One region of the Georgenia sp. Marseille-Q6866 genome, then DNA from elsewhere that is predicted to be linked to it. Evidence: riboswitches for the same ligand, from Rfam matches in the RefSeq annotation. Region 1 holds a riboswitch; the other holds the start of a gene.
What was found. Region 1 has a riboswitch for glycine ahead of gcvP (aminomethyl-transferring glycine dehydrogenase). Riboswitches for the same ligand answer to the same signal wherever they lie in the genome.
Positions count from the first base shown of each region.

Region 2: another riboswitch for glycine. It lies ahead of ACWPXV_RS10205 (DMT family transporter); the one in region 1 lies ahead of gcvP (aminomethyl-transferring glycine dehydrogenase).

Region 1 covers NZ_CBCOOR010000001.1:120,654-135,852, reverse strand. The annotation lists gene ACWPXV_RS00590 (PPOX class F420-dependent oxidoreductase) at 1-297, opposite strand, end outside; gene gcvH (glycine cleavage system protein GcvH) at 301-687, opposite strand; gene gcvT (glycine cleavage system aminomethyltransferase GcvT) at 706-1,818, opposite strand; gene gcvP (aminomethyl-transferring glycine dehydrogenase) at 1,818-4,649, opposite strand; glycine riboswitch at 4,773-4,863, opposite strand; gene ACWPXV_RS00570 (HAD hydrolase-like protein) at 4,973-5,653, shown strand; gene ACWPXV_RS00565 (DUF4282 domain-containing protein) at 5,705-6,043, opposite strand; gene ACWPXV_RS00560 (hypothetical protein) at 6,346-6,624, shown strand; gene ACWPXV_RS00555 (SDR family oxidoreductase) at 6,640-7,482, shown strand; gene ACWPXV_RS00550 (ATP-dependent DNA ligase) at 7,629-8,690, shown strand; gene ACWPXV_RS00545 (heavy metal translocating P-type ATPase) at 8,709-10,640, opposite strand; gene ligD (non-homologous end-joining DNA ligase) at 10,732-11,790, opposite strand; gene ACWPXV_RS00535 (Gfo/Idh/MocA family protein) at 12,023-13,225, opposite strand; gene ACWPXV_RS00530 (Gfo/Idh/MocA family oxidoreductase) at 13,222-14,268, opposite strand; gene ACWPXV_RS00525 (sugar ABC transporter substrate-binding protein) at 14,255-15,199, opposite strand, start outside.
Region 2 covers NZ_CBCOOR010000010.1:80,160-95,358, forward strand. The annotation lists gene ACWPXV_RS10185 (TetR/AcrR family transcriptional regulator) at 1-549, opposite strand, end outside; gene ACWPXV_RS10190 (acetyl-CoA C-acetyltransferase) at 587-1,930, shown strand; gene ACWPXV_RS10195 (3-oxoacyl-ACP reductase) at 1,930-3,291, shown strand; gene ACWPXV_RS10200 (MaoC/PaaZ C-terminal domain-containing protein) at 3,291-4,175, shown strand; gene ACWPXV_RS10205 (DMT family transporter) at 4,131-5,075, opposite strand; glycine riboswitch at 5,287-5,374, opposite strand; gene ald (alanine dehydrogenase) at 5,576-6,691, shown strand; gene purQ (phosphoribosylformylglycinamidine synthase subunit PurQ) at 6,693-7,421, opposite strand; gene purS (phosphoribosylformylglycinamidine synthase subunit PurS) at 7,421-7,684, opposite strand; gene ACWPXV_RS10225 (fatty acid desaturase family protein) at 7,740-8,825, opposite strand; gene ACWPXV_RS10230 (phosphoribosylaminoimidazolesuccinocarboxamide synthase) at 8,933-9,799, opposite strand; gene purD (phosphoribosylamine--glycine ligase) at 9,796-11,070, opposite strand; gene ACWPXV_RS10240 (LppM family (lipo)protein) at 11,206-12,273, shown strand; gene ACWPXV_RS10245 (DUF2249 domain-containing protein) at 12,303-12,608, opposite strand; gene ACWPXV_RS10250 (adenylosuccinate synthase) at 12,718-14,004, opposite strand; gene ACWPXV_RS10255 (STAS domain-containing protein) at 14,172-14,501, shown strand; gene ACWPXV_RS10260 (SpoIIE family protein phosphatase) at 14,498-15,199, opposite strand, start outside.

The sequences.
Region 1 (15,199 bases):
ACGGTAGTAGTCGACGAGGAGATCCATCGCCTCGGGCAGCGAGACGATCTCCACGGTGCCGGTGAGCTGCACCCACGGCCCGAAGAACCGCTCACTGAGGTGGCACAGGGACGCACGAGGTGTGCGCCGCAGGTTGCGGACCTTGACCGCCGTCTCCCGGGTGCTGATGAGGACGCGCCCGTCGTCGTCGACCGCTGCCAGGACCGGTGACTGCTGCGCGTCGCCGCTGCGCCTGCGGGTGGCGAGGACGCCGCGCGGGTTGGCCCGCACGAACTCCAGTGCCGCGCCGAGCTCCACGGCTCAGTCCGTGATCTCGGCGCCGGTGGTCTCGGCGTACTCCTCCGGCGAGAGCAGCTCCGGCTCCTCCGCCACCTCGACGGCGAAGAGCCAGCCGTCCGCGAAGGGCTCGCGGTTGACGAGCGCGGGGTCGTCGATCGCCTCCTGGTTCACCGCCGTCACGATGCCGGTGACCGGCGCGTAGAGGTCGGAGACGGACTTCGTCGACTCCACCTCCCCGCAGGTCTCCCCCGCCGTCACCTCGGCGCCCACCTCGGGCAGGTCGAGGTAGACGATGTCGCCGAGGGCGTCGGTCGCCACGGTCGTGATGCCCACGCGGACGGGTGAGACGGAGTCGTCCACCCACTCGTGCTCGGCGGTGTACTTGAGATCGGGACGGATGGTGGCCATGGCTTCTCCTTCGATGGGTCAGGAACGACGGTAGAACGGGCGCTCGACGACGGTGAACGGTTCGCGTCGGCCGCGCACGTCGGCGTCGAGCGCCGTGCCGACCTCCGCGGCGGCGCGGTCGACGACGGCGAGCGCGATCGGGTGGCCCAGGGTGGGGCTGGGCAGGCCGGAGGTGACGACGCCGACCTCCTGGTCCCCGAGCAGGACGGGCGAGCCCTGGCGTGCGGCGCGGCGGCCCTGGCCGGCGAGTCCGACGAGGACCCGGCGGCCCGGCTCACCGGCCTCGTGCGCGTCATGGATGCGCTCCAGCGCCGTGCGGCCGACGAAGTCCGCCCTCTTGCGGCGCAGCCCGACGATGCCGCCGAGACCGACCGTGAAGGGGTCGACGTCGCGGCCCAGCTCGTTGCCGTACAGCGGCAGCGCGGCCTCGAGCCGCAGCGAGTCGCGCGCGGCGAGGCCGGCGGGGACGAGGCCGGTGTCCGAGCCGGCGTCCAGCAGCGCGCGCCACAGGGCGACGGCGTGCTCCCCCGGGACGAGGACCTCGAAGCCGTCCTCACCGGTGTACCCGGTGCGGGCAAGCAGCACGCGGAACCCGGCCAGCGTGCTCCAGCGAGCGGAGTAGTAGCGCAGGTCGTCGACCGGCTCAGCGGCGAGCGCCGTGACGATCTCGACGGCGCGCGGCCCCTGGACGGCGAGGAGCGCCGTCTCTTGGGTTGCCGCGCCGATGCGGACGTCGAAGCCCTTGACGCGCAGGAAGAGCTCGGCGAGCACGGCGGATGTGTTGGCGGCGTTCGGCACGGTGAGGAAGCGGTCCTCCCCCACGCGGTAGACGATGAGGTCGTCGACGATCCCGCCCTCGGGCGTGCACAGCAGCGTGTACTTCGCCCGTCCCACCTCGAGGGTGGAGACCGAGCCGACGACGGCGTGGTCGAGGAACGCTCCCGCGCCCGGCCCGTCGATCCACACGGTGCCCATGTGGCTGAGGTCGAAGAGCCCCGCCGCCTCGCGCACGGCGCGGTGCTCGGCCAGCTGGGAGCCGTAGTGAAGCGGCATCACCCAGCCGGCGAAGCCGGTCATCGTCGCCCCCAGCGCCTCGTGCTCGGCGCGCAGGGCGGTCTCCTTCTCGCTCATCAGTCCTCCTCGAAGGCCTCGGGCGGCGGGCACGCGCACACGAGGTTGCGGTCCCCGTAGGCGTTGTCGATGCGGCTCACCGGCGGGAAGTACTTGTCCTGCCGCAGCCCGGGGACCGGGAAGACGGCCTGCTCGCGCGGGTAGGCCCTGTCCCAGGCGTCGGTGGCGACGTCGGCCGCCGGGTGCGGGGCGCGGCGCACCGGGCTGTCGGCGACGTCGACCTCACCGTCGAGGATCTGCTGGATCTCCCCGTGGATCGTCACCATCGCCTCGACGAAGCGGTCGAGCTCGGCGAGGTCCTCACTCTCGGTCGGCTCGACCATGAGGGTGCCGGCCACCGGGAAGGACAGCGTGGGGGCGTGGAAGCCGAAGTCGACGAGCCGCTTGGCCACGTCCTCGGCGCTGACGCCGGAGCGCTTGGTGAGCTCGCGCAGGTCGAGGATGCACTCGTGCGCGACGAGCCCGTCCGCCCCGGTGTAGAGCACCGGGAAGTACGGGTCCAGCGCCCGGGCGACGTAGTTCGCCGCGAGCAGCGCGCTGCGGGTCGCGGCCGCGAGGCCCTCGGCGCCCATGAGCGCGATGTAGGCCCAGGAGATGGGCAGCACCCCCGCGGACCCGTACCGGGTGGCCGAGACGGGCACCGCGCCGTCGTCGTCGCCGGCGGCGTCCCCGGGCAGGAACGGGGCCAGGTGCTCACGCACCGCGACCGGGCCGACGCCGGGGCCACCGCCGCCGTGCGGGATGCAGAAGGTCTTGTGGAGGTTGAGGTGGGAGACGTCCCCGCCGAACTCCCCCGGCTGGGCGAGCCCGATGAGCGCGTTGAGGTTCGCGCCGTCGACGTAAACCTGCCCGCCGGCCGCGTGGACGGCCTCGCACACCTCCCGCACCTCGGTGTCGAAGACGCCGTGGGTGGAGGGGTAGGTGAGCATGATCGCCGCGAGCTGCTCCCCGTGCTGCGCGATGCGGGCGTGGAGGTCGGCCGTGTCGATCGAGCCGTCGTCGGCGGTCTTCACGGTGACGACCTTCATCCCGGCGAGGACGGCGGACGCCGCGTTGGTCCCGTGCGCGGAGGACGGGATGAGGCACACCGTGCGCTCGGCCTCGCCGCGCGAGCGGTGGTAGCCGCGGATCGCGAGGAGGCCGGCGAGCTCACCCTGGGAGCCGGCGTTGGGCTGGACGGAGACGCGGTCGTAGCCGGTGATCTCCGCGAGCCAGCCCTCGAGCTCGGTGACGAGCTCGCGCCAGCCCTCGGTCTGGTGGTCCGGCGCCAGCGGGTGGATCGAGGCGAAGCCGGGCCACAGCATCGCCCGCATCTCCGTGGCGGCATTGAGCTTCATCGTGCACGAGCCGAGCGGGATCATCGTGCGGTCCAGCGCGAGGTCCCGGTCGGCGAGGCGGCGCAGGTAGCGCATCATCTGCGTCTCGGAGCGGTGCGCGTGGAACGTGGGGTGGGTGAGGAACTCGCTCGTGCGGCGCAACGGCGCGGGGATCTCGAAGCCGCCGTCGTCGTGACCAGCGGGCTCGGCCCCGAAGGCGGCGACGACGGTGGCGAGGTGCTCCGGCGTCGTCGTCTCGTCGCAGGAGACGCCGACCGTGTCCTCGTCGACGAGCCGCAGGTTGATCCCGCCCCGCTCCGCCTCCGCGACGACGACGGCGGCCCGCCCGGGCACACGGACGGTGACGGTGTCGAAGAACGCGTCGTGGAGGACCTCGACGCCGCCGGCGCTCAGGCGCCGGGCCAGGGTGCGGGCGGCACCGTGGGCGTGGCGGGCGATCTCTCGCAGCCCGTCCGGCCCGTGGTAGACGGCGTACATGCCGGCGACGACGGCGAGCAGCGCCTGCGCGGTGCAGATGTTGCTCGTCGCCTTCTCCCGGCGGATGTGCTGCTCGCGCGGCTGGAGGGCCAGGCGCAGGGCGGGACGGCCCTCGCTGTCCTTGGAGACGCCGACGAGCCGGCCGGGCAGCTGGCGCTCCAGGCCCTCGCGCACCGCCATGAAGGCGGCGTGCGGCCCGCCGTAGAACAACGGGACGCCGAAGCGCTGGGCCGAGCCGACGGCGACGTCGGCGCCCTGCTCCCCCGGCGGCGCGATGAGCGTGAGGGCGAGGAGGTCGGCGGCGACGGTGACCATCGCGCCACGCTCCTTCGCCCCGGCGATGAGACCGGCGTGGTCGCGCAGCCGGCCGGAGGTCCCCGGCTGCTGGAGGACCAGGCCCGTGACGCCGTCGGGAAGGTCCGGCAGGCCGCCGTCGAGGTCGGCGACGACGGTGGTGAGGCCCACCGCCTCGGCGCGGGCGCGGACAACGGCGAGGGTCTGGGGGTGGAGCTCGTCGTCGAGGACGAAGGTGGCGGCCTTCGCGGCCTTGTTGGCGCGCTGCATGAGGAGCACGGCCTCGGCGACGGCGGTGGCCTCGTCCAGGAGCGAGGCGTTGGCGACGGGCAGTGCGGTGAGGTCGGCGACCGCCGTCTGGAAGTTGAGCAGCCCCTCGAGGCGGCCCTGGGAGATCTCCGGCTGGTAGGGGGTGTAGGCCGTGTACCAGGCCGGCGACTCGAGGACGTTGCGTTGGATGACGCTCGGGGTGTGGGTGCCGTAGTAGCCCTGGCCGATCATCTGGACGCGCTGGACGTTGCGCCCGGCGAGCTCGCGCAGCCGGTCGAGGACCTGCGCCTCGGTGCGCGGGGCGGGCAGGTCCAGGGGGCGCTGCTGGCGGATGGCGGGCGGCACCGAGTCGAGGAGGGGCTGCCAGTCGGCGTGCCCGAGCGAGTCGAGCATGGCCGCGGTGTCGGCGGCGCGCGGGCCGATGTGGCGGTCGGCAAAGGACGGTGAGGACATGGACACGGCTCCGGGGTGGCGGGAAACTGGTCCTCCCCGCTCTGTCATGGGACCTGAGAGTTTTCGCGAGCCGGGCTCGCCTGCACCGTCGGTGAGCGCTGACGCGCTGCTTTTCAGAGCTGCCTGATCGCGGCGGTACCGGGGCCTGAGAGACTAGCGGGAGGGCTTGCTCCTTCGGCGCCCGCACTGGGCGGGACTCTCCCGCCGCGGGTGGGCGGCGTATCGAGTTGTCCGGGTCACACTACCCGGCGACACCGACATCGGTGACTCACCGGTCCGTGCGACCCTGGGGGAAGACCCCGTTCCCCGAGCAAGGACAACGATTGACGCACGCCTCCGCCCCCACCGCCCTCGAGCCGATGCACCCCACGGCCGTCCTCCTCGACCTCGACGGCACGATCAGCGACTCCGGTCCGGTCATCACCGCCTCGATCGCCGAGACGCTCGCGCACTTCGGCTACCCGGAGCAGACGCAGGAGGAGCTGCTGCGCTTCGTCGGTCCGCCGATCCGCGACGGCTTCCGCGCCTTCGTCGGCGTGCCGGACGACCAGCTGGCCGCCGTCGTCGCCGACTACCGCGACCGCTACAACGACCGGATGCTCCAGGCCCCGGTCTTCCCGGGCATGGCCGAGCTGGTCCGTGACCTCCACGCACGCGGTGTGCCGCTCGCCCTCGCGACGTCCAAGCGGGAGTCGCTCGCCGTCGTCATCCTCGACGACGCCGGGCTGTCCCCGTACTTCACCGTCGTCCGCGGCGCCTCGGAGGACGAGACCCGCGCGGTCAAGGCCGACATCGTCGAGGACGCGCTCGCCGGGCTCCGTGAGCGGGACGTCGACCTCACGCGCGCCGTCATGGTCGGGGACCGTCACCACGACGTCGACGGCGCCGGCGTGCACGGCCTGCCGACCGTTCTCGTCGCGTGGGGCTACGCCCGCCCCGGTGAGGAGGACGGCGCCCACGCCGTCGTCCACGAGGCCGCCGAGCTCGCCCAGCTGCTCTCCTGAGACGCGACTGCGCCCCGTGCCGATCGGCACGGGGCGCAGTTCACGCGTGGGTCAGGACCGCGGGAGTCCGTGGCTGCGGTGGATGTCGTCGGACATCCGCACGAGCGCGAAGTAGAACTCGAGCGTCATCCGGAAGAACGCGAGGCTGACGACCAGCACGATCGGGCCGATGAGCAGCGCGAGCACGCCGATGACCGGGTCCGCCGCGAAGCCGGCGAAGACCATGAACAGCCAGTACAGCGCCGAGAGGATCATGACGGCGAGGTAGACCCAACTGACCAGCTTGGGGGTGATGAGGGTGTGGAACTTCCAGTCGAAGAGCGCCGCGAAGAAGTTCTTCGGCGTCTCGCCGCTCGGGCCCTGCGGGGCGGCGGGGCGCCGTAGCCCCACTGCTGCTGGCCGGGCTGGCCCGGCTGGCCCGGCTGCTGCCCGTAGGCGGGCGGGGCGGCGGGACCTGGCCGGGCTGGCCCTGCTGCGGCTGGTAGGGGCTGGGAGGAGGGGTGGACACGATGGAGCCTTTCCAATCGGGGGTCATCGGGCACCGGCGAGGCTAGCGGAGGCCCTGCGCCTGCCCGGGGACGGCCCGGCTCGGGCCCCCGTGACCCTGGTCACCGGCACCGGATGCGCGCGTCCGGCGGCGTGCCTACCGTCGGGGGGCGGCCACGCCCGTGGCCGGCGGGAGGAGGAGAACGATGGCATCCGAGACGAGCACGACGACCGACCACGACGAGATCCGCCGCTGGGTCGAGGAGCACGACGGGAAGCCCGCGAGCGTGCGCGGCACCGAGGGCGGCGACACCGCCGGTATCCTGCGGATCGACTTCCCCGGCGGCGCCGGCACCGACGACCTCGAGCACATCAGCTGGGAGGACTGGTTCGCGAAGTTCGAGGACCAGAAGCTGGCCTTCCTCTACCAGGAGCACAAGGCGAGCGGCGAGGACAGCACCTTCTTCAAGCTCGTGTCCCGCTGACCGGAGGGCACCGACATGAGCGAGAGCACCCAGGCCGCGCAGCCCGACGCCCGCGACGAGGGCGTCCAGCCCCGGCGCGTCATCGTCACCGGCGCCGACTCGGGCATCGGCAAGGCGAGCGCCGTCGCCCTGGCGGCACCCGGCCGGCACGTCGGCCTCACCTGGCACACCGACGAGGACGGCGCCGAGCGCACCGCCGAGGAGGTCCGCTCCCTCGGCGCGACGGCGCACGTGCGGCGGCTCGACCTCACCGACCCGCAGAGCGGCGCCACGGTGGTCGACGAGCTCGCCGGAGCGATGGGCGGCGTCGATGCGCTCGTCATGTCTTCCGGCACCGGCAGCTCCGAGCTGCTCCTCGACATGGACTTCGCCACCTGGCGCGAGGTCGTGTCCGTGGATCTCGACGGCGCGTTCTGCTGCCTCCAGGCGGCGGCCCGGCACATGGTGGCCGGCGGCACGGGCGGGCGGGTCGTGGCGATCACCAGCGTCCACGAGCACGCCCCGCGGGTGGGAGCGGCTCCCTACTGTGCGGCCAAGGGCGGCCTCGGGCTGCTCGTCAAGGTCGCGGCCCTCGAGCTCGCCGAGCACGGGATCACCGTCAACGCCGTCGCCCCCGGCGAGATCGCGACCCCGATGACGGGCCAGGAGGACGAGACCGTGATGGAGGGCAAGGAGCGCCCGGGTATCCCCGTCGCCCGACCCGGTGACGCCCGCGAGATCGCCGCCGTCGTCGCCTTCCTCTGCGGCCCGGAGGCGGGCTACGTCAACGGCGCCTCGTGGGCCGTGGACGGCGGCATGCTCCAGATGGGGCCGCAGGCGGGGTCGCACCTGGAGAGCAACGACTGGCGCCGCCCGTAGGAGCCCCCTCCCCCGTCCCCGCTGCTGATCCCGGTCCGCGCTGCCGACATGTCCGCAGCGCGGACCGGTATCAGCCGCGCGGATCCGTGGCGACCCGGCGCGCGGACCGGGGGCGCCGCCCTCGCGCGCCCAGTAGCGTCTGCGGGATGGACCTCCCGCTGCTGCCGCCGGTCGCCCCGATGCTCGCGAAGTCCGTCAAGGACGTGCCCGAGGGCGAGTACCTCTACGAGCCGAAGTGGGACGGCTTCCGCGCGATCATCTTCAAGGACGGCGACGACGTCGAGATCGGCAGCCGCAACGAGAAGCCGATGACGCGGTACTTCCCCGAGCTCGTCGAGAGCCTGCGCGCGCAGCTGCCCGAGCGCTGCGTGGTCGACGGGGAGATCGTCATCGTCACCGGCGCGCGCCTCGACTTCGAGGCCCTGCTCCAGCGCATCCACCCCGCCGACTCGCGCGTGCGGCTCCTGGCCACCGAGACGCCCGCGTCGTTCGTCGCCTTCGACCTCCTCGCGCTCGGCGACGAGGACCTCACCGGCCTGCCCATGGCGCAGCGGCGCGCGCGGCTGGAGCACGCGCTCGTCGACGCCCAGGCACCGGTCCACCTCACCCGCGCGACGACGGACACGGCCCTGGCCCGCGAGTGGCTCGACCTCTTCGAGGGCGCCGGGCTCGACGGCGTCGTCTCCAAGCCCCTCGACCTCACCTACCAGCCGAACAAGCGGCTCATGCTCAAGACGAAGCACGAGCGCACCGCCGACTGCGTGCTCGCCGGATTCCGCTGGCACAAGAGCGGCGACGTCGTCGGCTCCCTCCTCCTCGGCCTGTACGACGACGGCGGGAAGCTCCAGCACGTGGGCGTCGCCTCCTCCTTCACGATGAAGCGCCGTGCCGAGCTGGTCGAGGAGCTCGCGCCGCTGCGCCTGGCCGAGGGCGAGGACCACCCGTGGGCCGACTGGGAGAACACCGCCGCCCACGAGAAGAACCGGCTGCCTGGCGCGCAGAGCCGCTGGTCGGCCGGCAAGGACCTCTCCTTCGTGCCACTCCGCCCCGAGCGGGTGCTCGAGGTGGCCTACGACCACATGGAGGGCACCCGCTTCCGGCACAGCGGGCAGTTCCGCCGCTGGCGGCCCGACCGCGACCCGGAGTCGTGCGGCTACGAGCAGCTCGAGGAGCCGGTGCGCTTCGACCTGGCGGACGTCCTCGCCTGAGCGCCGGGGTCCCGGCTCTCAGCCCGCGCTGGACACGAGCGGCGCGTCGGTCCGCCGGCCCGCGTCGGGGCGCGGGGCGTCCCCGGCCGCCGCGGCCGCGGCCAGCCGCTCGACCTCCGCGCGCTCGGCGCGGCCCGGTCGCATCGCCAGCAGCGCCCACAGGATGCAGGCGAGGTCCACCGCCTCCTGCAACCAGGCGCCGACGATCGCGGGCAGCACCCCCGCCGCCGCGACGAGCATGAGCCCGACGGACATCGCGACGCCGATGGCGATGGACTGCCACGCCACGCGCAGGGTCCGCCGGCCGATGTGGACGGCGCGGGCACTGCGGGAGAGGTCGTCGACCGTGATGACGACGTCGGCGGACTCGCTCGCCGCGCTCGCACCGCGCGCCCCCATCGCCACCCCGACGTCCGCCGCCGCGAGGACGGGCGCGTCGTTGACGCCGTCGCCGACCATCATGACCGGCCGCGGCGCGGCGGCCCGGACGGCGTCGACCTTGTCCTGCGGGAGGAGCTCTGCGCGGACGTCGTCGATGCCTGCCTGCCCGGCGATGTGGCGGGCGACGTGCTCGCCGTCGCCGGTGAGCATCATCGTCGTGCGCACCCCGGCACGGTGCAGGGAGGCCATCGTCGCGGGGGTCTCGGCGCGCAGCTCGTCGGCGAGCGCGACGTAGCCCGCGTAGCGTCCGTCGACGCCGACGTGCACCCCCGTGTGCCCCTCGGGCGGGCGGGCCGGCTCCACGCCGGTCTCCCGGGCGACGAAGCGGGCGCTGCCGACGACGACGACGCGCCCGTCCACGACCCCTCGGACGCCGTTCGCCGGGATCTCGGTGACGTCGTCGGCGGTGGGCACGGCGCCACCGGCGGCGAGGGCCTCCTCGACGACGGCCGCGGCCAGCGGGTGGGCCGAGTACTGCTCGACGGCCGCCGCGAGGGCGAGGAGCTCGTGCCGCTCCCCCGCCTGCGCCTGGACCGACGTGACCCGCGGCTCACCGTAGGTGAGGGTTCCCGTCTTGTCGAAGGCGACGGTACGGGCCCGGGCGAGCTGCTCGAGCGTGCCGCTGCTCTTGACGATGATCCCGCTGCGGGCTGCGCGGGACATGCCGCCCATGAACGCGACCGGGGCGGCGATGATGAGCGGGCACGGCGTCGCGACGACGAGGACCTCCGCCAGCCGGCTCGGGTCGCCCGAGACGACCCACGCCCCGGCGGCGAGGGCCAGGGCGAGGACGGTGAAGGGCACGGCGACGCGGTCCGCCAGACGCACGAACGGCGCCTTGGACTCCTGCGCCTCCCGGACGAGGGCGACGATGCGCTGGTACTGGGACTCCGCCGCGGCGGCCGTGGCCCGGACCTCGATGGCCTCCCCGCCGTTGACCGCGCCGGAGAGCAGCTGCTCGCCGCGAGCGCGGTCCACGGGGAGCGACTCACCGGTGAGCGAGGACTCGTCGAGGGTCGCGGCGTCCGACTCGAGGACGCCGTCGACGGGCACCACCTCGAAGGGCCGGACGAGCAGCCGGTCATCGACGGCGACCTCTTCGACGGCGACGTCGTCGAGCGCGCCGGCGGCGTCGAGCCGGTGCGCGGTCTGCGGGGCGTTCTCGAGCAGTCCGGTGAGCTCGCGGCGCGCCCGTCCGGCGGCGTAGTCCTCGAGCGCCTCACCGCCGGAGAGCATGAGGCAGACGACGAGCGCGGCCCAGTACTCCCCCACGGCCACGGCGGAGCCGATCGCGGTGACCGCGAGGATGTCAATGCCGTAGGTGCCCGAGCGCAGGTCGTCGACCATCCCGCGGGCCTGCAGGAGGGCGACGACGACGGCGAAGGTCGAGACGACCCAGCGGGCCGCGCCGTGCTGCCCGCCGAGCTCGAGCACGCCTCCGAGGATCCCCACCGTGAGTGTCGCGAGGACCACCGGGTACTGACGCAGGCCGTCGAGGATCGTGCGCATACCTCAGTCGTACGCCTGACGGCCGTGCCTGTCCAGCAAGGAAAGGCTGCCCTAAACCGCGGAATCGCGGTGAAAAGTGGGTGTCGAGGTCTCAGTCCGGCTTGCGCGCACGGGAGGGCTGGACCCGTGCCGGCTCGCCCGGCATCTTCGGGTACTCCGGCGGGTAGGGCAGGTCGCTGTGGCCCTCGGCCTCCTGCTTCGCGTAGAGCTCGAGGAGCGGGGTGAGGTCGTGGGCGACGTCGTCGATCTCGGCGTGGAGGTCCCCCAGCTCGGCGAAGCGCGCGGGCATGGTGCGCACGGTGAGGTCGCGCGGGTCGACGTCGGGCAGCTCGTCCCAGGTGAGCGGCGCAGAGACGGGGGCGTGGGCGAGGGGCCGGATGCTGTAGGCACTGGCGATCGTGCGGTCCCGGGCGTTCTGGTTGTAGTCGACGAAGATCGTCTCCCCGCGCTCCTCCTTCCACCAGTTCGTCGTCACCTTGCCCGGCATGCGCCGCTCGAGCTCACGGCCGAAGGCGATGGCCGCGTGGCGCACCTGGGTGAAGTCCCACTGCGGCTCGATGCGCACGTAGATGTGCACGCCCCGGTTGCCGGAGGTCTTGGGGAAGCCGCGCCAGCCGAGCTCGGCGAGGTACTCCCGCGCGACGGCGGCGACCTCGACGGCGTCGGCGAAGTCGGTGCCGGGCTGCGGGTCGAGGTCGATGCGCATCTCGTCGGGGTGGTCGACGTCGTCGCGCCGGACCGGCCACGGGTGGAAGGTGATCGTCCCGAGGTTCGCGGCCCAGGCGACGGCGGCGAGCTCGGTGGGGCACAGCTCGTCGGCGGTGCGGCCGCTGGGGAAGGCGATCTCGACCGTCTCGATCCAGTCCGGCACTCCCTTCGCCGGCACGCGCTTCTGGTAGAAGGCGTCCCCGTGCGGGTCTGAGCGGGTGGCCCGCTTCATCCCCTCGCGCACGCCCTTGGGCCAGCGCTCCAGGGTGACCGGCCGCTCGTGGAGGGCGCGCAGGATCCCGTCCCCGACGGCGAGGTAGTAGTCGACGAGCTCGCGCTTGGTGATCCCCGGCTCGGGGAAGATCACCCGGTCCGAGCTCGTGATCCGCACGGGCCGGCCGGCCACGTCGATCTCGACGGCGGGGCTCTTCGTCGGTGCCATGGCCAGACGCTACCGTCCCGGTCCCGCAGGGCCCACCGCTGGACCGACCGTCCTGCTGCCCAGCGACTTGTCAGGTCCTCGCGCCGGGGTGGTCGAGCCGCGCCGCCCGATGGCTCAGGCATGTGCCACAACCGCTTTCGACACGCCCAGGTGACGTGCCGGGCACTGGCGTGTCGGGCCGACAAGCGGGTCCTTGTGGCACATGGTGCTCCTGCTCACGCGTCAGCGGCCGTCAGCGGTCGTAGGTGGTCCCGGGGACGGACGGGACGGCGTGCCACGCGCCGTCGGCGGCCGAGGCGACGACTGCCTCCCCCACCGCCGCGGCGGCCCATCCGTCCGCCACGGACGGGGCGCGCTGCTCGCCGGTCAGCAGGGACTGGAGGAACAGGGACGCCTCGATCGTCTTGAGGTCGTCGAAACCCATGCTCGTCCCCGCCCCGGGTTGGAAGCGCGCGAACTCGCCATGCTCCGGGCCGGCCATGACGGTGCGGTAGCCACCCCGCTCGTCGGCGACCTGCAGCTCGTTGAGCCGCTCGAAGTTCCACCGCACCGAGCCGCGCGTGCCGTAGACCTCGACGACGTACTCCGAGCGCGGCCCGTGCGCGACGCGGCTCGCCTCGAGCGTCCCGGTCGCGCCGGACTCGAACCGCACCAGCGCGGCGGCGTGGTCCTCGTTCTCCACCGCGCCGAGCTCGTCGCCGACCTCGTGGCCACCGTGGCCCATCCCGAGCCGGGTCGGCACCGGGCGCTGGGCGATGACGGTGCTCGTCGTCGCCGTCACCTCGGTGATGCGGCCGACGAGCTGCTGGACGAGGTCCGCGCCGTGCGAGAGCAGGTCCCCGACGACCCCCGAGCCGGCGAGCGCGCGCTCGTAGCGCCAGGTGAGCGGGGCGTCCGACGAGGCGGCGTAGTCGGCGAGCAGCCAGGCCCGCACGGTGGTGATGCGGCCCAGCTCACCGGAGCGGACGAGCTCGCGGGCGTGGGCGATCGCCGGCGCGTGACGGTAGTTGAAGCCGACGGCGGTGACCAGGTGACGCTCCACTGCGGCCCGGGCGATGGCCTCGCTGTCCGCGACCCCGATGCCCATGGGCTTCTCGATCCAGAAGGGCTTGCCGGCGGCGGCCGCGGCGAGGGCGATCTCGCGGTGGAGGTGGTTGGGGGCGCAGATCGAGACGACGTCGACGTCCGGGCGGGCGAGCACCGCGCGCCAGTCCGCGCTCGCCTCGGCGAAGCCGAGGTGGTCGACGGCGGCCTGCCGGGTGTGCTCCTGCGGGTCCGCGGCGACGAGGAGGCGGGGGTCGACGCGCAGCTCGGGGTAGCGCTCGGGCACGCCCCGGTAGCTGCGGGCGTGCAGGCGTCCCATCCAGCCCAGGCCGATGACGCCGACGCCGATGCGTCGGCGGTCGCCCGGCCTCGCCTGATCGACGGTGCTCATCCGGGCCGCTCACCGTCGGAGGGCCGTAACAACTCAGCGCTCGGCGAATGGGGTGGTGGGGCTGCTGCGGGGACGGGGACGGCGACCCGGCGGCCGCTGGACAACGACTCGATGCCGGCGGCGGCGACGACGGTGGCGCGGTGGCCGTCCTCCGCGGAGGCGCCCGTCACTCCCCCGCGGGCGGCGGCGGCGACCCAGGCGGCGAGCTCGGCGCGGTAGGCCTCGGCGAAACGCTCCCGGAAGTCCGCCGCCACGACGACGCCGGCCCGGCCGTCGTGTGCCACGTCCAGCCGGGCCGGTGGGCGCAGGCTCACCGCGCCCTCGGTCCCGACGACCTCGCACCGTACGTCGTACCCGTACCGCACGCTGAGGGACACCTCGACCGTCGCAAGCACCCGTCCGAGCTCGACGACGGCGAGCTGCGGCTCGCGCAGCCCCTCCGTCCGCGGGGAGCGCACCTCGATGCCCGTCACCGGCAGGCCGGTGAGCCACGGGAGGATGTCGAGCTCGTGGACCATCGAGTTCCCCACGACGCCCTCGGTCGTCGCGTCCGGGTGCGGGGAGGCGTTGCGGTGGACGCAGTGGACGAGCACCGGCTCGCCGACCAGGCCACCGAGCACGGCCTCCCGCAGCTCGAGGTAGCCGGGGTCGAAGCGGCGCATGAAGCCCACGGTGACCAGCCGCCGCCCGGCCGCCTCCTCCGCGGCCACGACTTGCGCAGTCTCCGCCACGCTGACGCCCAGCGGCTTCTCGCACAGCACGGGCTTGCCGGCCGCGAGGCAGGCGAGGGTGAGCGGCGCGTGCGTGCGGTCCGGCGAGGCGACGACCACGGCGTCGACGTCCGCGTCGGCGACGAGCTGCTCGGCGCTGCCGGCCACCCGTGCCCCCACGGACGCCGCCACCTCCCTTGCCCGGTGCGCGTCGACGTCGTGCACCGCGACCACCTGCGCGCCGGGGACGTGCTCGCTCAGCGCGACCACGTGCTCGGCGCCCATGGCGCCGAGCCCCACGACCCCGACGCGCAGCGGCTCAGCCTGCGACATCCTCGTCGGCGGCCTGCTCCTCGAGCTGGCTGCCGTACTCCTCGGCGTTCTCCTGGGTGACGACGGTGACGCCAGTGTCGACGCGCTCCTCGATCGTGCCGCCCTCGAGCAGCTCGACCGCCAGCTCCACGCTCGTGCGGCCCATCTCGTAGGAGTTCTGCGCGATGCTCGCGTCCAGCTCCCCGGCCGTCATCGAGGCGACCGCGTCGCTCGTGCCGTCCACGCCGATGACGAGGATGTCCTCCATCGTGACGCCGGCGGACTTGATCGCCTCGAGCGCGCCGAGCGCCATGTCGTCGTTGGCCGCGAAGACGATGGAGACGTCGGGGTTGGACTGGAGGATGTCGGCCATGACCGAGCGGCCCTCGGCACGGTCGGAGTTGGCGGCGAGGTCGGCGACGACCTCGATGCCGCTGTCGGCGATCGTCTCCAGCGCGCCGTCGATGCGGGAGTCGGTCGACGGGTTGCCCGGCACGCCGCGGATGACGGCGATGGAACCGGTGTCCGTCTGCTCCAGGATGTACTCCCCCGCCGTGACACCCGCCTGGTAGTTGTCCGTGCCGACGAAGGTCTCCTTGCCGTCCCAGCCCTCGATGTCGGTGTCCACGAGCAGCACGGGGATGTCCGCAGCGACGGCCTCCTCGAGGATCGGCTGGAGCTGCTCGGCCTGGGTCGGGGCGACGACGAGCGCGTCGGCCTGCTGGGTGATCGCCGCGCGGACCTTGTCGATCTGCTCCTGGACCTGGGTCTCGGCCGTGGCGCCGGCGAGGGTGACCTCCACGCCCGCGGCCTCCCCGCCGTCCTCCACGCCGCCGGCCACCTGGAGCCAGAACGGCGAGGACAGCGTCTTGAGGACGACGGCGACGGTGTAGTCCCCCTCGCCGTCACCACCGTCACCGGTCCCGTCCCCGCCCCCGCCGTCGTCCCCGCC
Region 2 (15,199 bases), on a different contig from region 1:
CCAGCGTTCGGCAACGCTGCGGACGTGGCCGACGACGCCCGCTCCCCACAGGGCGGCAAGCGCGTGGTCCTCCGGCGCCGCCCCGCCGCCGTGCCGGAGCACGGGCAGCAGCGCCTCGGCGACGATGTCCTCGATCTCCGCGACGAAGCCGCGCAGGGCGCCCGCGGTGGCTGTGGCCTCCGCCTGGGTGACGAAGGCGTAGACGCCGGCGGAGGACTCGACGATGCCGAGGTAGACGTCGACCATCGCGGCGATGCGGTCCCGCGGGCGGGTCACCCGCTCGCTCACCTCACCCAGCGCGCCGCGGAGGTCCTCGATGACGGCGGCACCCACGGCGCCCTGCAGGCCGGACTTGTCGCTGAAGTAGCGGTAGATGATCGACTTCGAGGTGCCGATCTCCGCGGCGAGGTCGTCCATCGACAGGTCCGGGCCGCGGTGGTGGACCGCCCGGCGGGCGGCGCGCACGAGCTCGGCGCGCCGCGAGGTGCGGTGCTCGGCCCAGCGGGCGTCACGACCGTCCACGCGGTCCTCGGCAGGTGTGCTCGGCATCACGAAACCGAGAGTATCAGGTACTCTGAGTTTCACGATGGCCAGGGACCTTCGTCCCCAATCGATCCGAAGGAACAACGCCGTGACCTCATCCATCCGCCCGGCAGTCGTCGTCGGGGCGAACCGCATCCCCTTCGCCCGCGCCGGTGGCCGCTACGCCGCGTCGTCCAACAAGGACATGCTCACCGCCGCCCTCGAGGGCCTCGTCGCGCGCTTCGGCCTCGCCGGTGAGCGCCTCGACGAGGTGAGCGCGGGCGCCGTCCTCAAGCACTCGCGCGACTTCAACCTCGCCCGCGAGGTCGTGCTCGGCTCCTCCCTCGACCCCCACACCCCCGCCTACGACGTCCAGCGCGCCTGCGCCACGGGCCTGGAGGCGATCGTCGGGGTGAGCAACAAGATCGCCCTCGGCCAGGTCGAGGTGGGTGTCGGCGGTGGCGTCGACTCCGCCTCCGACGCCCCGATCGTCGTCTCCGACCGCCTGCGCCGCACCATCCTGCGCGCCTCCCGCGCCAAGAGCCTGCCCGAGCGCCTCAAGGTCCTCGCCGGGATCCGGCCGGGTGACCTCGCGCCGGTGGCCCCCGACACCGCCGAGCCGCGCACCGGCCTGAGCATGGGCCAGCACCAGGCCATCACCACCGAGCGCTGGGGCATCACCCGCGAGCAGCAGGACGAGCTCGCGCTGCGCTCCCACCAGAACCTCGCCGCCGCCTACGACCGCGGCTTCTTCGACGACCTCCTCACCCCCTACCGCGGCGTCACCCGCGACGAGTTCCTCCGCGCCGACACCTCGATGGAGAAGCTCGGCAAGCTCCGCACCGCCTTCACCGCCCCGGGCAGCGACAACCCGACGATGACGGCGGGCAACTCCACGCCGCTGTCCGACGGCGCCTCCGCCGTGCTGCTCGCCACAGAGGAGTGGGCCGCCGAGCGCGGCCTGCCCGCCCTGGCCCGCGTCGTCGACGCCCAGACGGCGGCGGTCGACTTCACCAGCGGCGCCGAGGGCCTCCTCATGGGCGGCTGCTACGCCGTGCCGCGCCTGCTCGAGCGCCACGGCCTCACGCTCGAGGACTTCGACGTCGTCGAGATCCACGAGGCCTTCGCCAGTACCGTGCTCTCCACGCTCGCCGCGTGGAACGACGCCGAGTTCTGCCGCGAGCGCCTCGGCCGCGGGCCGCTCGGCACCGTCGCACCGGACCGCCTCAACGTCACCGGCTCCTCCCTCGCCGCCGGGCACCCCTTCGGCGCCACGGGCGGGCGGATCGTCGGCACGCTGGCCAAGCTCCTCGCGGAGAGGAAGGCCGCGACCGGCGCCCCCGTCCGCGGCCTCATCTCCGTCTGCGCCGCCGGCGGGCAGGCCACCGCGATGATCCTGGAGGCGTGATGAGCGACCGCTACCTCGACCTCGTCTCCGGCGGCCCTGGCAAGTCCGCGGCCAAGAAGCTCGGGCTGCCCCAGCCCGTCCGCCTGCGCCGCACCGACCCCGGCAGCGTCGACCAGCCGCTCGTGCCGGGCCCCGTGCTCGTCCTCGACGACGGCGCCTCGCTGCCCGCCGCCGACGAGCTCGCCGAGACCCTTCTCGGCTGGGACCTCGACGTCCGGCGCGACCCGCAGGAGCTGGCCAAGGGCCGGCGCTGGGGCGCCGTCGTCCTCGTCCTCACCGAGGCGGCCTCGCCGGCGGCGCTCGCCGGCCCCGTCCTCGCGCTCGGCGGCGTGCTGCGCCGCCTCGCCCCCGGGGGCCGGGCCGTCACCGTGTCCCGCCGCGCCGACGACGCGAGCGAGCCCGCCGTCGTCGCCGTCCGGCAGGGCGTGGACGGCTTCCTGCGCTCCCTCGCCAAGGAGCTGCGCGCCGGGGCGACCGCCAACGGTGTCGTCCTGGGCCAGGACGTGCCGGTGGGCGCGCCGTCGGCCGTCGGTGCCGTGCGCTTCCTCCTCTCCGCCCGCTCGGCCTTCGTCGACGGGCAGCTGCTCCACGTCTCCTCCGCCGACGGCGTCGCCCCGGCCGACTGGACCCGTCCCCTCGAGGGGATGGTCGCCGTCGTCACCGGCGCCGCCCGCGGCATCGGCGCGGCGATCGTCTCGGTCCTCGCCCGGGACGGCGCCCGCGTCGTCGGCGTGGACGTGCCGGCCGCCGGCGAGGCGCTGAGCCGGGTGATGAACGAGGTCCGCGGCAGTGCGCTGCAGCTCGACATCACCGCGGAGGACGCCGCCGAGCGGATCCTCGCGCACGTGCGGGAGCGCTACGGACGCCTCGACGTCGTCGTCCACAACGCCGGCATCCTGCGCGACAAGCTGCTCGCCAACATGACCGACGACCGCTGGAACGACCTCCTCACTGTCAACGTCCTCGCCCCGCTGCGGATGAACGAGACCTTTGCCGGGGAGCTCGGCGCGGGCGGGCGGATCATCTCCCTCGCCTCGACCTCCGGGATCGCCGGCAACCGCGGGCAGACGAACTACGCGGCGGCCAAGGCCGGGATCATCGGGATGACGCGGGCGCTCGCGCCGGTCGTCGCCGCGAGCGGCGCCACGGCCAACGCCGTCGCTCCCGGGTTCATCGAGACCGACATGACGGCGAAGATCCCGCCGGTCCCCCGACAGGTGGCCCGCCGGGCGAACTCGCTCCAGCAGGGCGGCCAGCCGGTGGACGTCGCCGAGGCCATCGCCTTCCTCGCCTCCCCGCAGGCCGGCGGGGTCAACGGGCAGACGCTGCGGGTGTGCGGCCAGAACCTGGTGGGGCAGTGATGCGCGAGCAGCGCCTCGAGCCGGTCCCCAGCCTCGGCTCGCTGTACTCGCGGGCGCTGGCGGCCACGGCGCGCACGACGATGCGCCGCGGCCCGGTGGCCGACCGCCTCCCCGACGTCGCCTACGTCGCCGGCGGCCTGCGCGCCGACCCCGCCACCCTCTCGGCCTACCAGGAGCTCCTCGGGGAGCCGGGCACCGACGAGCTGCCCGCGGGCTACGTCCACGTGCTCGCCTTCCCGCTCGCCATGGCGCTCATGGTCCGGCCCGACTTCCCGCTGCCCGTGCTCGGCATGGTCCACACGGCCAACCGGGTGGTCCAGCACCGGCCGGTGCTGCTCGGCGAGCAGCTGAGCGCACGGGCCGAGGCGCGCTCCCCGCGGGCGCACCGCAAGGGCACGCTCGTCGACCTCGCCGTCACGGTCGAGGCCGGCGGGGAGATGGTGTGGGAGGGCGTGTCGACCTACCTGGCCCGCGGCACCCGGCTGCCGGGAGCGGTGGAAGAGGCGCCGTCGTCGTCCTCGGCGGACGAGGAGCCGGGAGGTGACGTCGTCGCGGTGTGGTCGCTGGGGGCGGACACCCGCAGGCGCTACGCCGAGGTGTCCGGCGACCGCAACCCCATCCACGTGTCCCGGCTCGGGGCGAGGGCCTTCGGCTTCCCGCGGCCCATCGCGCACGGGATGTACACCGCCTCCCGGGCGCTGGCCCAGCTCGCCCGCTTCCGCGGGGACGCCTTCACCTGGGAGGTCGAGTTCGCGGGGCCGGTACTGCTGCCGGGGAAGGTCGCGCTGAGCGTCGACCCGGCGGGTGACGGCGTGCGCTACGCCGGTCACCACCCGAAATCAGGCCGCCTCCACCTCAGCGGGACGGTCACCCCGCGCACCTGACGGTGCGGCGCCGGTCCCTGCCGGCCGGCGCCGCCCGAGCGCGACGACCATCGCGACGAGGATGAAGCCCGCGCCGGCCCACGCGACCGGTGAGACCGCCTCGCCGTAGACCGCGGCCCCCAGGAGCATGGCGACGACGACCTCCCAGTAGGACAGCGCCGAGAGCTCCACCGAGCGCAGGTGCATGCCCGCGACGACGAGCAGCCCGAGCGCGAGGAAGCCGCACACGACGAAGAAGATGCCGGCCCAGACCCAGTTCTCCGCCGTCATCCCCGACATGTCCGGGCGCGTGACGGCGACCATCCCGGCGGCGCCGAGGGCGCCGAAGGTGAAGTTCCAGAAGTTGCGCACGTCCGCCGGCATGTCCGCCCGGTAGCGGTAGCACAGCAGCGCGGCGCCGTAGAGCACGCCGGAGACGGCGGCGAGGACGTCGCCGAGGAGCTGGTCGCCCGTGGGGGCGGCGGGGGCGTCGACCAGGCCGGTGGCGAGCATCATCCCGGCGAAGCTGAGGCCCAGGGAGGCGAGCTCGACGCCCCGCGCCCGCTCCTTGAGGATGACGCGCGCGAGGACGGTCGCGATGACCGGGCCCAGGTAGTGGAGGGCGACGGCGCGGGAGAGCACGGTGAGGACCGTCGCCGACAGGTAGGTGGCCAGGGACAGGCCGAGGAAGACGCCGCCGAGGACCACCGACCACGAGACGCGGGTGCGGCGCAGCACCGACAGGCGGCGGCCCGCGGCGAGGATGACGACCATCCCCAGGGCGCCCACGGCCATCCGCCCGAGCGTGAGCGTCTCGCCGATGACCGCCCCGGGCGGGGAGGAGAGCCGCCCGAAGACGCCGGCCAGACCCATGGCGGTGGCCGAGGCGATGATCGCGATGATGCCGAGCCGGCGGCGCATCCGCGGGACGGCGGGGCGGGGCGCGGGTGCGGGGGCGCGCCGGGGGTGTCGACAGCCAGGGCCAACGGGACTCCTCGGGATGACGGGCGCGCGTGGGCGCGCGTGAGCAGGGACCGTTCCCCGCTCTGTCATCGGACCTGAGAGTTTTCTGCGGGCGTGGTGCCCGCACTTCCCCGTCGGTGAGCCCCTGAGGGCTGCTTTCCAGAGGTGCCTCGCCGTGGCGGTATGGGGGCCTGAGAGTTTCCGGGGAGGTTGCTCCTTCGGCGCCCGCTTGCGCGGGTCTCTCCCGCCGCGAGTCGAAGGCTGTGAAGTTGTCGGGACAAGTCTCTCACACGGCGCGGCCCGCCCTCGAAGGAGCCTCCACAGCTCCGTCCACAGGCCGCGGGCGCTCCCTGTGTGTATGTGCACAACCCTGTGGACACAACCTGTGGACAGATGGCCGCCGGATGACCGCGGGGTGAACAGGCGCCCGTCCGCGGCGGACCTGCGAGGATGCCCGTATGAGGATCGCAGTGCCGCGAGAGGTCATGGACTCCGAGGGCCGCGTGGCCATCACCCCCTCGGGGGTGCACGAGCTGGTCCGTCACGGCCACGAGGTGGGCGTGGAGACAGGCGCCGGGACGTCCGCGTCCATCGCCGACGCCGACTTCACCGCGGCGGGCGCCACGGTGCTCCCCGACGCCGCCGCCACGTGGGACTTCGGCGAGCTCGTGCTCAAGGTCAAGGAGCCGGTCCCCGAGGAGTACCCGCTGCTCCGCGAGGGGCAGACGCTGTTCACCTACCTCCACCTCGCGGCCGACCGGCCGCTCACCGAGGAGCTCGTGCGCCGCCGAGTCACGTCCGTCGCCTACGAGACCGTCGAGCTGCCCGACCGCTCCCTGCCCCTCCTCGCGCCGATGAGCGAGATCGCCGGCCGGCTCGCGCCGCAGGTGGGCGCCCACAGCCTGATGAGCGCCCAGGGCGGCCGCGGGGTGCTGTTGGGCGGGGTGTCAGGGGTGTACTCGGCGCGGGTCGTCGTCATCGGCGCCGGCGTGGCCGGGATGAACGCCGCCGCGATGGCGGTGGGGATGCACGCGGACGTCGTCCTCATGGACCGCGACGTGAGCCGGCTGCGGCAGGCCGACGCCCTGTACCGGGGCCGCTGCCAGACCGTGATGTCCAACGCCTACGAGATCGAGCGGGCCATCACCGAGGCGGACCTCGTCATCGGCGCCGTGCTGCTCCCCGGGGCGCGCACGCCCCGCCTCGTGACGAACGAGCAGATCGCGCTGATGAAGCCGGGCTCCGTCGTCGTCGACATCTCCGTGGACCAGGGCGGCTGCTTCGCCGACTCCCGGCCCACCACCCACTCCGACCCGACCTACCGGGTGCACGACACGCTGTTCTACTGCGTGAGCAACATGCCCGGCGCCGTGTCCCACACCTCCACCTACGCGCTGACCAACGTCACCGTCCCCTACGCGCTCGCGCTGGCGAACAGCGGCTGGCGCGAGGCGATGCGGGCCGACCCGGCGCTGGCCCTGGGCCTGGCCACCCACGACGGCGCGCTCGTCTCCGCCCCGGTGGCCGAGGCGCACGGGATGGAGCACACCCCGCTGGAGGCGGTCCTCGCCTGACTCAGGCGCTGACGAGGACCCCGAGGACGGAGGCGAAGATCGCCAGGCCGTCGGTGCCACCGCCGGAGTCGGGGCCGAAGCCCGGCTCGACGGCGTGCTCCGGGTGCGGCATGAGGCCCACGACGTTGCCCGCCGCGTTGCTGATGCCGGCGATGTCGTGGAGCGAGCCGTTGGGGTTGTGGCCCTCGTAGCGGAAGACCACGCGCCCCTCCCCCTCGAGCTCGGCGAGGGTGCGCTCGTCCGCGACGAAGCCACCCTCCCCGTTCTTCAGCGGGATGGTGATCGTCTGCCCCACGGAGTAACCGGTGGTCCAGGCGGTGTCGTTGTTCTCCACGCGCAGCTGCTGGTCGCGGCACACGAAGCGCTGGGCCTCGTTGCGGATGAGCGCGCCGGGCAGCAGGTGCGCCTCGCAGAGGATCTGGAAGCCGTTGCAGATGCCGAGCACCGGCAGGCCGCGGCCGGCCGCCTCGACGACGGCCGTCATGACCGGCGCGAAGCTCGCGATCGCGCCGCAGCGCAGGTAGTCGCCGTAGGAGAAGCCACCGGGCAGGACGACGGCGTCGACCCCGCGGAGGTCCTCGTCGGCGTGCCACAGCGCCACCGGCTCACCACCGGCCAGGCGCACCGCCCGCTGGGCGTCGCGCTCGTCGAGGGAGCCGGGGAAGGTGACGACGCCGACGCGCGCACCCTCGGCCCGCGGCTGGGGCTCGGGGACGTCGAGGCGGTGCATCACACGCTCCGGGCGTCGTCGGCCGCGGCGACGCGGACGACGTCCTCGATGACCGGGTTGGACAGCAGCAGCTCGGCGGCACGGCGGGCCTGGTCGAGCGCGGCGTCGTCGACCTCGCCCTCGACCTCCAGCTCGAAGCGCTTGCCCTGCCGGACCGCGACGAAACCGTCCAGTCCGAGCCGGGGCAGCGCGCCGGCTACCGCCTTGCCCTGCGGGTCGAGAATCTCGGGCTTGGGCATGACCTCGACGACGATGCGTCCCATGGTGACTCCTGCTCGGGGTTTTCGGGCCGCCGTCGAGTCTACCCGGGTGCCGGGGTCAGACCCGGTACTGCGCAGCCAGTGGACAGGCCCACACGTCCAGGCCGCCGCGTCCCACCGTGTTGAGGTAGTTGTAGACGGCCCGGTAGGACTGCACGAGGGAAGTCTCGGTGTACCGGACGCCGAGGTCCTGGCAGTACTCCCTGACCATCGGCGCGACCTTGCGCAGGTTCGGCCGGGCCATCGACGGGAACAGGTGGTGCTCCACCTGGAAGTTGAGCCCGCCCATGAAGGTGTCCATGGCGCGCCCGCCGGAGATGTTGCGGCTCATGAGGACCTGGCGGCGCAGGAAGTCGATCTTGACGTCCGACGGCACGACCGGCATGCCGATGTGGTTGGGCGCGAAGGACAGGCCCATGTAGAGGCCGAAGACTGCGAGCTGGACGCCGATGAAGGCGAACGCCTTGCCCGGGGACAGGACGAGGAAGACGAGGGCGACGAAGCTGACGAGCCGGACGAGGATGAAGCCGAGCTCCACCCAGCGGCGCTTGAGGCGCTCGCGGCTCACCGCGCGCTTGATGCCGTGGACGTGGAGGTTGATGCCCTCGAGCAGGAGCAGCGGGTAGAAGAAGAAGCCCTGCTTGGTGGCGAGCCACTTCGTGAGGCGGGTCTTGCGCTGCTCGACCGCGTACTGGCTGAAGGCGAGCACGCCCGGGTCGATGTCCGGGTCCTTGTGGAGCGTGTTCGGGGCGGCGTGGTGCTTGGTGTGCTTGCGCTGCCACCAGGCCTGGCCCATGCCCACGAAGAGGTTGATGACGATGAGGGAGACCCACTCGTTCCACTTGCCCGACACGAAGATCTGCCGGTGCGCGGCGTCGTGGCCGAGGAAGGCGATCTGCGTCATGAGCAGGGCGAGGGCCACGGCCGTCACCATCTGCCACCAGGTGTCCCCGATGAGGACGAAGGCCACGGCCAGGCCGACGCCCAGCACCAGTGAGCCGATGAGCTTGGTCCAGTAGTAGCCGTAGGCGCGCCGCATGAGGCCCGCCTCCTGGACCCGCTTCGTCAGGGCGGTGAAATCACTGACCTGACGCTCTCGGGCGGTTCCCCGCGCCGTCGTGGGGACACTGGTGTCTGCTGCCATACGTTCGCGCCTTCGGTACTAATTCGCGAGCTGTCGTCGCGGAGGAGGTGTTACTGCTCTCACAGTCTTGCACGGATCATCCACGTCGGCAGGGTTCGCGTCGAACGTCACCCGACGAGGCGGTCGGCGGCCTCGAGGTAACGCTCGCGGGTGCGCTCGACGACGTCGTCGGGAAGCGGCGGCGGGGGCGAGACGCGGTCCCAGCCGGACTCCGGGGAGGTGAGCCAGTCCCGGACGAACTGCTTGTCGAAGCTCGGCTGCACCCGCCCGGGCGCGTAGCCGTCCGCCGGCCAGAAGCGCGAGGAGTCCGGCGTGAGGACCTCGTCCCCGAGGACGACCTCCCCGCCCGGGCCGAGCCCGAACTCGAGCTTGGTGTCAGCGACGATGATCCCACTGCGGGCGGCGACGTCCGCGGCGCGGGAGTAGATCCGCAGCGTGAGGTCGCGCAGCTCCTCCGCGCGCTCCCCTCCGAGGAGGGCGGCGACGGCCTCGAAGCTGATGTTCTCGTCGTGGTCACCGAGCTCGGCCTTGCGGGCGGGGGTGAAGATCGGCTCGGGCAGGCGGGAGGCCTCGCCCAGGCCCGCGGGCAGCGGCACCCCGCACACGGCCTGGCCCTCGCGGTACTCGACGAGGCCGGAGCCGGTGAGGTACCCGCGCACCACGCACTCGACGGGGAACATCTCCAGCCGCCGGCACACCATCGCCCGGCCGGCGACGGCCTCGGGGACGTCGAGCGAGACGACGTGGTTGGGGACGATGTCGGCGAGCTGCTCGAACCACCACAGGCTGAGGCGGGTGAGCACCTCCCCCTTCCCAGGGATGGGCGTCGGCAGGACGTGGTCGTAGGCGCTGATGCGGTCGGAGGCGACGACGAGCACGACGTCACCCGCCGGGTGCGGCTCGGCCGGCCGGTACAGGTCGCGGACCTTGCCGGAGTAGGTGTGCTCCCAGCCGGGCAGCACGGGCGCGGTCACGAGCGGGCCCGCGCGATGTCGGTGCGGTGCTGGGAGCCGTCGAGGGTGATGCGCTCGACGCCCGCGTAGGCGCGGGCGCGCGCCTCCTCCTGGTCGGCCCCGACCCCGACGACGGAAAGCACCCGGCCGCCGGCACTGACGAGGGCGCCGTCCTCGGACGTCGCACAGCCGGCCTGGAGGACGTGGACGCCGGGCAGCTCCTCGGCCGCGGCGACGCCCTCGACGACGTCGCCGGTGCGGGACACCCCGGGGTAGCCGTGGGAGGCGAGGACGACGGTGACGGCCGACGCGTCGCGCCACGTGGGGCTGGGCGCCTCGGCGAGGGTGCCGGTGGCGGCCGCGTGGAGCAGCTGGGCCAGGGAGGAGTTGAGACGCGCGAGGACGACCTGCGTCTCGGGGTCCCCGAAGCGGGCGTTGAACTCGATGACCCGCACGCCGCGGGAGGTGAGGGCCAGGCCGACGTAGAGGACGCCGGTGAAGGGGGTGCCGCGGCGGGCCATCTCGTGCACGACCGGCCGCGCGACGCGTTCCATCACCTCGTCGACGAGGCCCTCCGGCGCCCACGGCAGCGGGCTGTAGGCGCCCATCCCGCCGGTGTTGGGACCGGCGTCGCCGTCGCCGAGGCGCTTGAAGTCCTGGGCGGGGGCGAGCGGGACGGCGTCCGTGCCGTCGCAGACGCAGAAGAGGGAGACCTCGGGGCCGTCGAGGTACTCCTCGACGACGACGGCGGGACGCTCCCCGCCGGGGGTGACCGTGCGCGCGAGGCAGGCGCGGGCGTGGGCGAGGGCGGCGTCCCGGTCCTCGGTGACGACGACGCCCTTTCCGGCGGCGAGGCCGTCGTCCTTGACGACGTAGGGGGCGCCGAAGGCGTCGAGCGCCTCCTCGACCTCCTCGGGGGTCGTGCAGACGTAGGCCATCGCCGTGGGGACCTCTGCGGCGGCCATGACCTCCTTGGCGAAGGCTTTGGAGCCCTCGAGGCGGGCCGCGGCGGCGTCGGGGCCGAAGCACGGGACCCCGGCGGCACGGACGGCGTCCGCGACGCCGGCGACGAGCGGCGCCTCGGGGCCGACGACGACGAGGTCGACACCGCGCTCGACGGCGAGGGCCGCCACCGCCTGCGGGTCGAGCGGGTCGACCGGCACGTTGGTCGCGACCTGCGCCGTTCCCGGGTTCCCGGGGGCGACGAGGACCTCGTGGGGCGTGGACTCGGTGGTCAGGGCGCGGGTGATGGCGTGCTCGCGCGCACCGGACCCGACGACGAGGATCTTCACGTGCCAGGAGCCTACCGACCCCGGCGGCCCGAAGCGCCAGGCGTCCACCGACCAGACCCGGCCGGGGAGTTGTCCCCATCGGCGGTGCCCGGCTCGGACACCTCACCGTGACGCGTCACCGGTAGGGTTCGCGGCATGACATCACACCGCACCACGTCACGGGCCCGCCGCGGCCTGTCGGCGCTCCTCCTCCTCCCCCTCCTGCTCGTCCTGGCCGGCTGCTTCCGCCTGGACATGGGGCTGACGATCAACGAGGACGACACCCTCGACGTCGCCATGGAGGTCGGCGACCTCACCGGCATGGCCACCCGCGAGGACATGGACTGCTCCGAGCTGGAGTCCGAGATGGGCGACGCCCCCGAGGAGGCCGAGTTCGCCGTCGAGGACATCGAGGACGAGGACGGCAACATCGGCTGCCGCATCTCCGCCACCGGCGCCCCGATCGACTCGATGACCGGTGAGGGCATGACCATCGAGAAGGTCGACGACACCTACGTCTTCTCCTTCGACGGTGACGAGACCGGCATGGGTGACACGAGCAGCCTCGAGGACATGCCGGCCGGCATGGAGCCCCAGGTCGCCATCTCCGTCACCTTCCCCGGTGAGGTCATCGAGGCCGACGGCGAGATCGACGGCAACACCGTGACGTGGAGCGGCATCGAGGCCTTCGCCGCCGGCGGCAGCGCCACCGGCGAGGCCGCCGGCAACGGCGGTGGCAGCGCGGGTGGCGTGTCCACCGCGGTGTGGATCGTCCTCGCCGTCGTCGCGCTCCTCGCGATCGCCGCGCTCATCTTCCTCATCTCACGCAAGAAGGGCGGCAAGTCCGGCAACGCCGGGGACCCCGCCTTCGGTGGCCCCGCCGGCCCCGCGCCCTACGGCCAGGGCGGCCAGCCCGGCCAGGTCGCCAACGAGCCCGGCCCCGGCTTCCCCGCGCAGCCCGGTGCGGGCCAGCCGGTCGGCGGCTCGGCCCGACCGACCAGGTCCCGGCCGACCCCGGCCCCGGCTACCCCGGCCAGCAGCCCCGGCCGCGCCGGCCCCGTTCACGACGGCCGCCGCGGACACGCCGGTCGACCGCCCGGAGGGCTCGCCCTTCGCGCCGTCGCCCGAGCCGCCCAGCCAGTCCGACGAGGACCAGCAGCGCTAGCACCCCACTACCAGCGCGAGAACCCCACAACCCGCCGACAGCTGAGTTACTACCGGTAACAACTCAGCTGTCGGCGGGTTGTGGCATGTCAGGGCTGCTGGCGGGTGAGCCGCACCGTCCAGTCCTCGGGGCCCTCGACGAGGTAGGTGACCGCGAAGGCACCGGGCTGGCGCTCCTCGATCTGCGCGAGCAGCGGCACCGGGTTGTGCGGGGCGACGAGGTCCAGGGCGAAACCCGGGGCGATCGCGGTCAGCGCACCGAAGACCGTCGCGTGGCGGATGGCGTGCGGGACCTGGCGGACGTCGAGCACCGGGGTGGCGTCGTCGTGACCGCCGCAGGCGCAGCCCCCGCCCGTCCCCGGCCGGCTCGTGATCGTGATGTCGTCGACAGCCATGGCCGTCCCCTCTCGTTGGCGAGAGGCCAGGTTATGCACGGACATCTCCGTGCCTACGGGACCATCGGCCCACGCCCCCGCCCGTTCGTGGGCGGGGGCACCGGCGCGGTCAGTCGAGCAGGGAGTGGCGCACGATCGTCGCGGCCCGGTCGGGGCCGACGCCGATCGAGGAGATCCGCGCCCCGGACATCTCCTCCAGCGCGAGGACGTAGCGCTGGGCGGCGTCCGGCAGGTCGGAGAACTCACGGGCGTCGCTGATGTCCTCGCTCCAGCCGTCGAGCTCCTCGTACACCGGGCGGGCGTGGTGGAAGTCGGTCTGGTTGGGCGGCATGTCGTCCACCCGGCGGCCGTCGACCTCGTAGGCCACGCAGACCGGGATCTTCTCCAGGCCGGTGAGGACGTCGAGCTTGGTGAGGACGAGGTCGGTGAGCCCGTTGACCCGGCTGGCGAAGCGGGCGACGACGGCGTCGTACCAGCCGCAGCGGCGGGGGCGTCCCGTCGTCGTGCCGTACTCCCCGCCCACGCTGCGCAGGCGCTCGCCGGCGGCGTCGTGGAGCTCGGTGGGGAACGGTCCCTCACCGACGCGGGTCGTGTAGGCCTTGACGACGCCGACGACGCGGTCGATGCGCGTGGGGCCCACGCCGCTGCCGGTGCAGGCGCCACCGGCGGTGGCGGAGGAGGAGGTGACGAAGGGGTAGGTGCCGTGGTCGACGTCGAGCATCGCGGCCTGGCCGGCCTCGAAGACCACCGTGCGGCCCTCGTCGAGGGCCTGGTTGAGGACGAGGGAGGTGTCGGCGACCATCGGGCGTAGCCGCTCGGCGTAGGCGAGCAGCTCGTCGGTGACCTCGTCGACGTCCACGGCGCGGCGGTTGTAGACCTTGAGGAGCAGCTGGTTCTTCTGGACCAGCGCGCCCTCGACCTTCTGCCGCAGGATCTTCTCGTCGAAGATGTCCTGGACCCGGATGCCCACGCGCGCCATCTTGTCGGCGTAGGTGGGGCCGATGCCGCGGCCGGTGGTGCCGATCTGGCGCTTGCCGAGGAAGCGCTCGGTCACCTTGTCCAGCGTCCGGTTGTAGGACGGGATGAGGTGGGCGCTGGAGGAGACGAGGAGCCTGGAGACGTCCACGCCACGGGCGCTGAGCCCCTCGAGCTCGGCAAAGAGCACCTCGAGGTCGACGACCACGCCGTTGCCGATGACCGGCGTGCACCCCGGGCTGAGGATGCCGGAGGGCAGCAGGTGGAGGGCGTACTTCTCCTCGCCGACGACGACCGTGTGCCCCGCGTTGTTGCCCCCGTTGAACTTGACGACGTAGTCGACCTGGGAGCTGAGCTGGTCGGTGGCCTTCCCCTTGCCCTCGTCGCCCCACTGGGCTCCGACGACGACGACCGCTGGCATGGTGATCCCTTTCGCTGGAGGCGGGCGCCGATCGGCTCCCGGGACAGGTTACCCAACCCGCCCCTCCGGCGGTTCGGGGTGCACCCGGCGGCTCACCCGCCTAGGCTCGACGAGGAAACGGACCGGGCACCGCCGCACGCGCACGAGCGGCGGCCAGAGGGAGCAGCATGATCGAGATCGCGGCGTCATCGACCACGACGACGGTGACGATCAGCGGGGATCTCGACCTTGCCGAACGCGGCCAGTTCCCCGAGGCCACGGCCCGGGTGAGCGGGCTGCGCCGCCAGCTCCTCGTCATCGACATGTGCGACGTCACCTTCATGGACTCCACCGGCGCGGCGTTCCTCATCGCGCTCGCCGACGCCGCGGGCAAGCGCGGCGGCGCGGCCGTGCTGCGCGGCTGCGACGACCGCGAGCTCTTCGTCCTCGAGATCTGCGGCGCGCTGGGCAGCTTCCGGATCGACACCGAGCACCGCTGCGAGCGCCGGGCCTCCTAGCCCTCCTGCTCCTCGGCGCGCTGCGCCCAGGGCTCCTTGGCGCGCACGCGCGCCCACACGACCTTGCCGGCCGGGGTCGGGCGCCAGCCCCACTCGGCGAGCCGGGAGATGATGTGGAGCCCGAAGCCGCCCACCCGGCCCACGCGGCCCTCGCGGACCACCGGCGGGCTGGGGTTGGCGTCCTCGACCTCGATGCGCAGGCCGTCGCCGGTGTCGCGCAGGCGCAGGTCCACCCGGCCCCACCCGTGCATGACGGCGTTGGCGACGAGCTCGGAGGCGACGAGCTCCGCGGCGGCGGTGTCCTCGATGTCCCAGGCCTCGCAGGCGCGGAGCACGGCGTGCCGGGCCCGCGCGATCGTCTTGGGGTCCATCGGCATCTGCCAGCGCCGCTCCCGGGGCCCGGACCACGTGTGGGTGGGGTCGGAGGCGGGGTCGGGCACGCGGAGGACGACGACGGCGATGTCGTCCTCGGGCGCGTCGGCGAGCTCCTGGAGCAGCTCCTCCCCGATCCCGGCGGCGTCGGGCGCGTCGATCTTCCCGGCGGCCGCGACGAGCGCGGCGACACCGTCGCGCATGGAGCGGTCACGGCGCTCGACGAGGCCGTCGGCGTAGAAGACGAGGACGTCCCCGGGGCGGGCGACCGCGTGCCCGGTGTGCCGCGGACGGCGGCCGAAGCCGACGAGGGGGCCGTGGGCGCC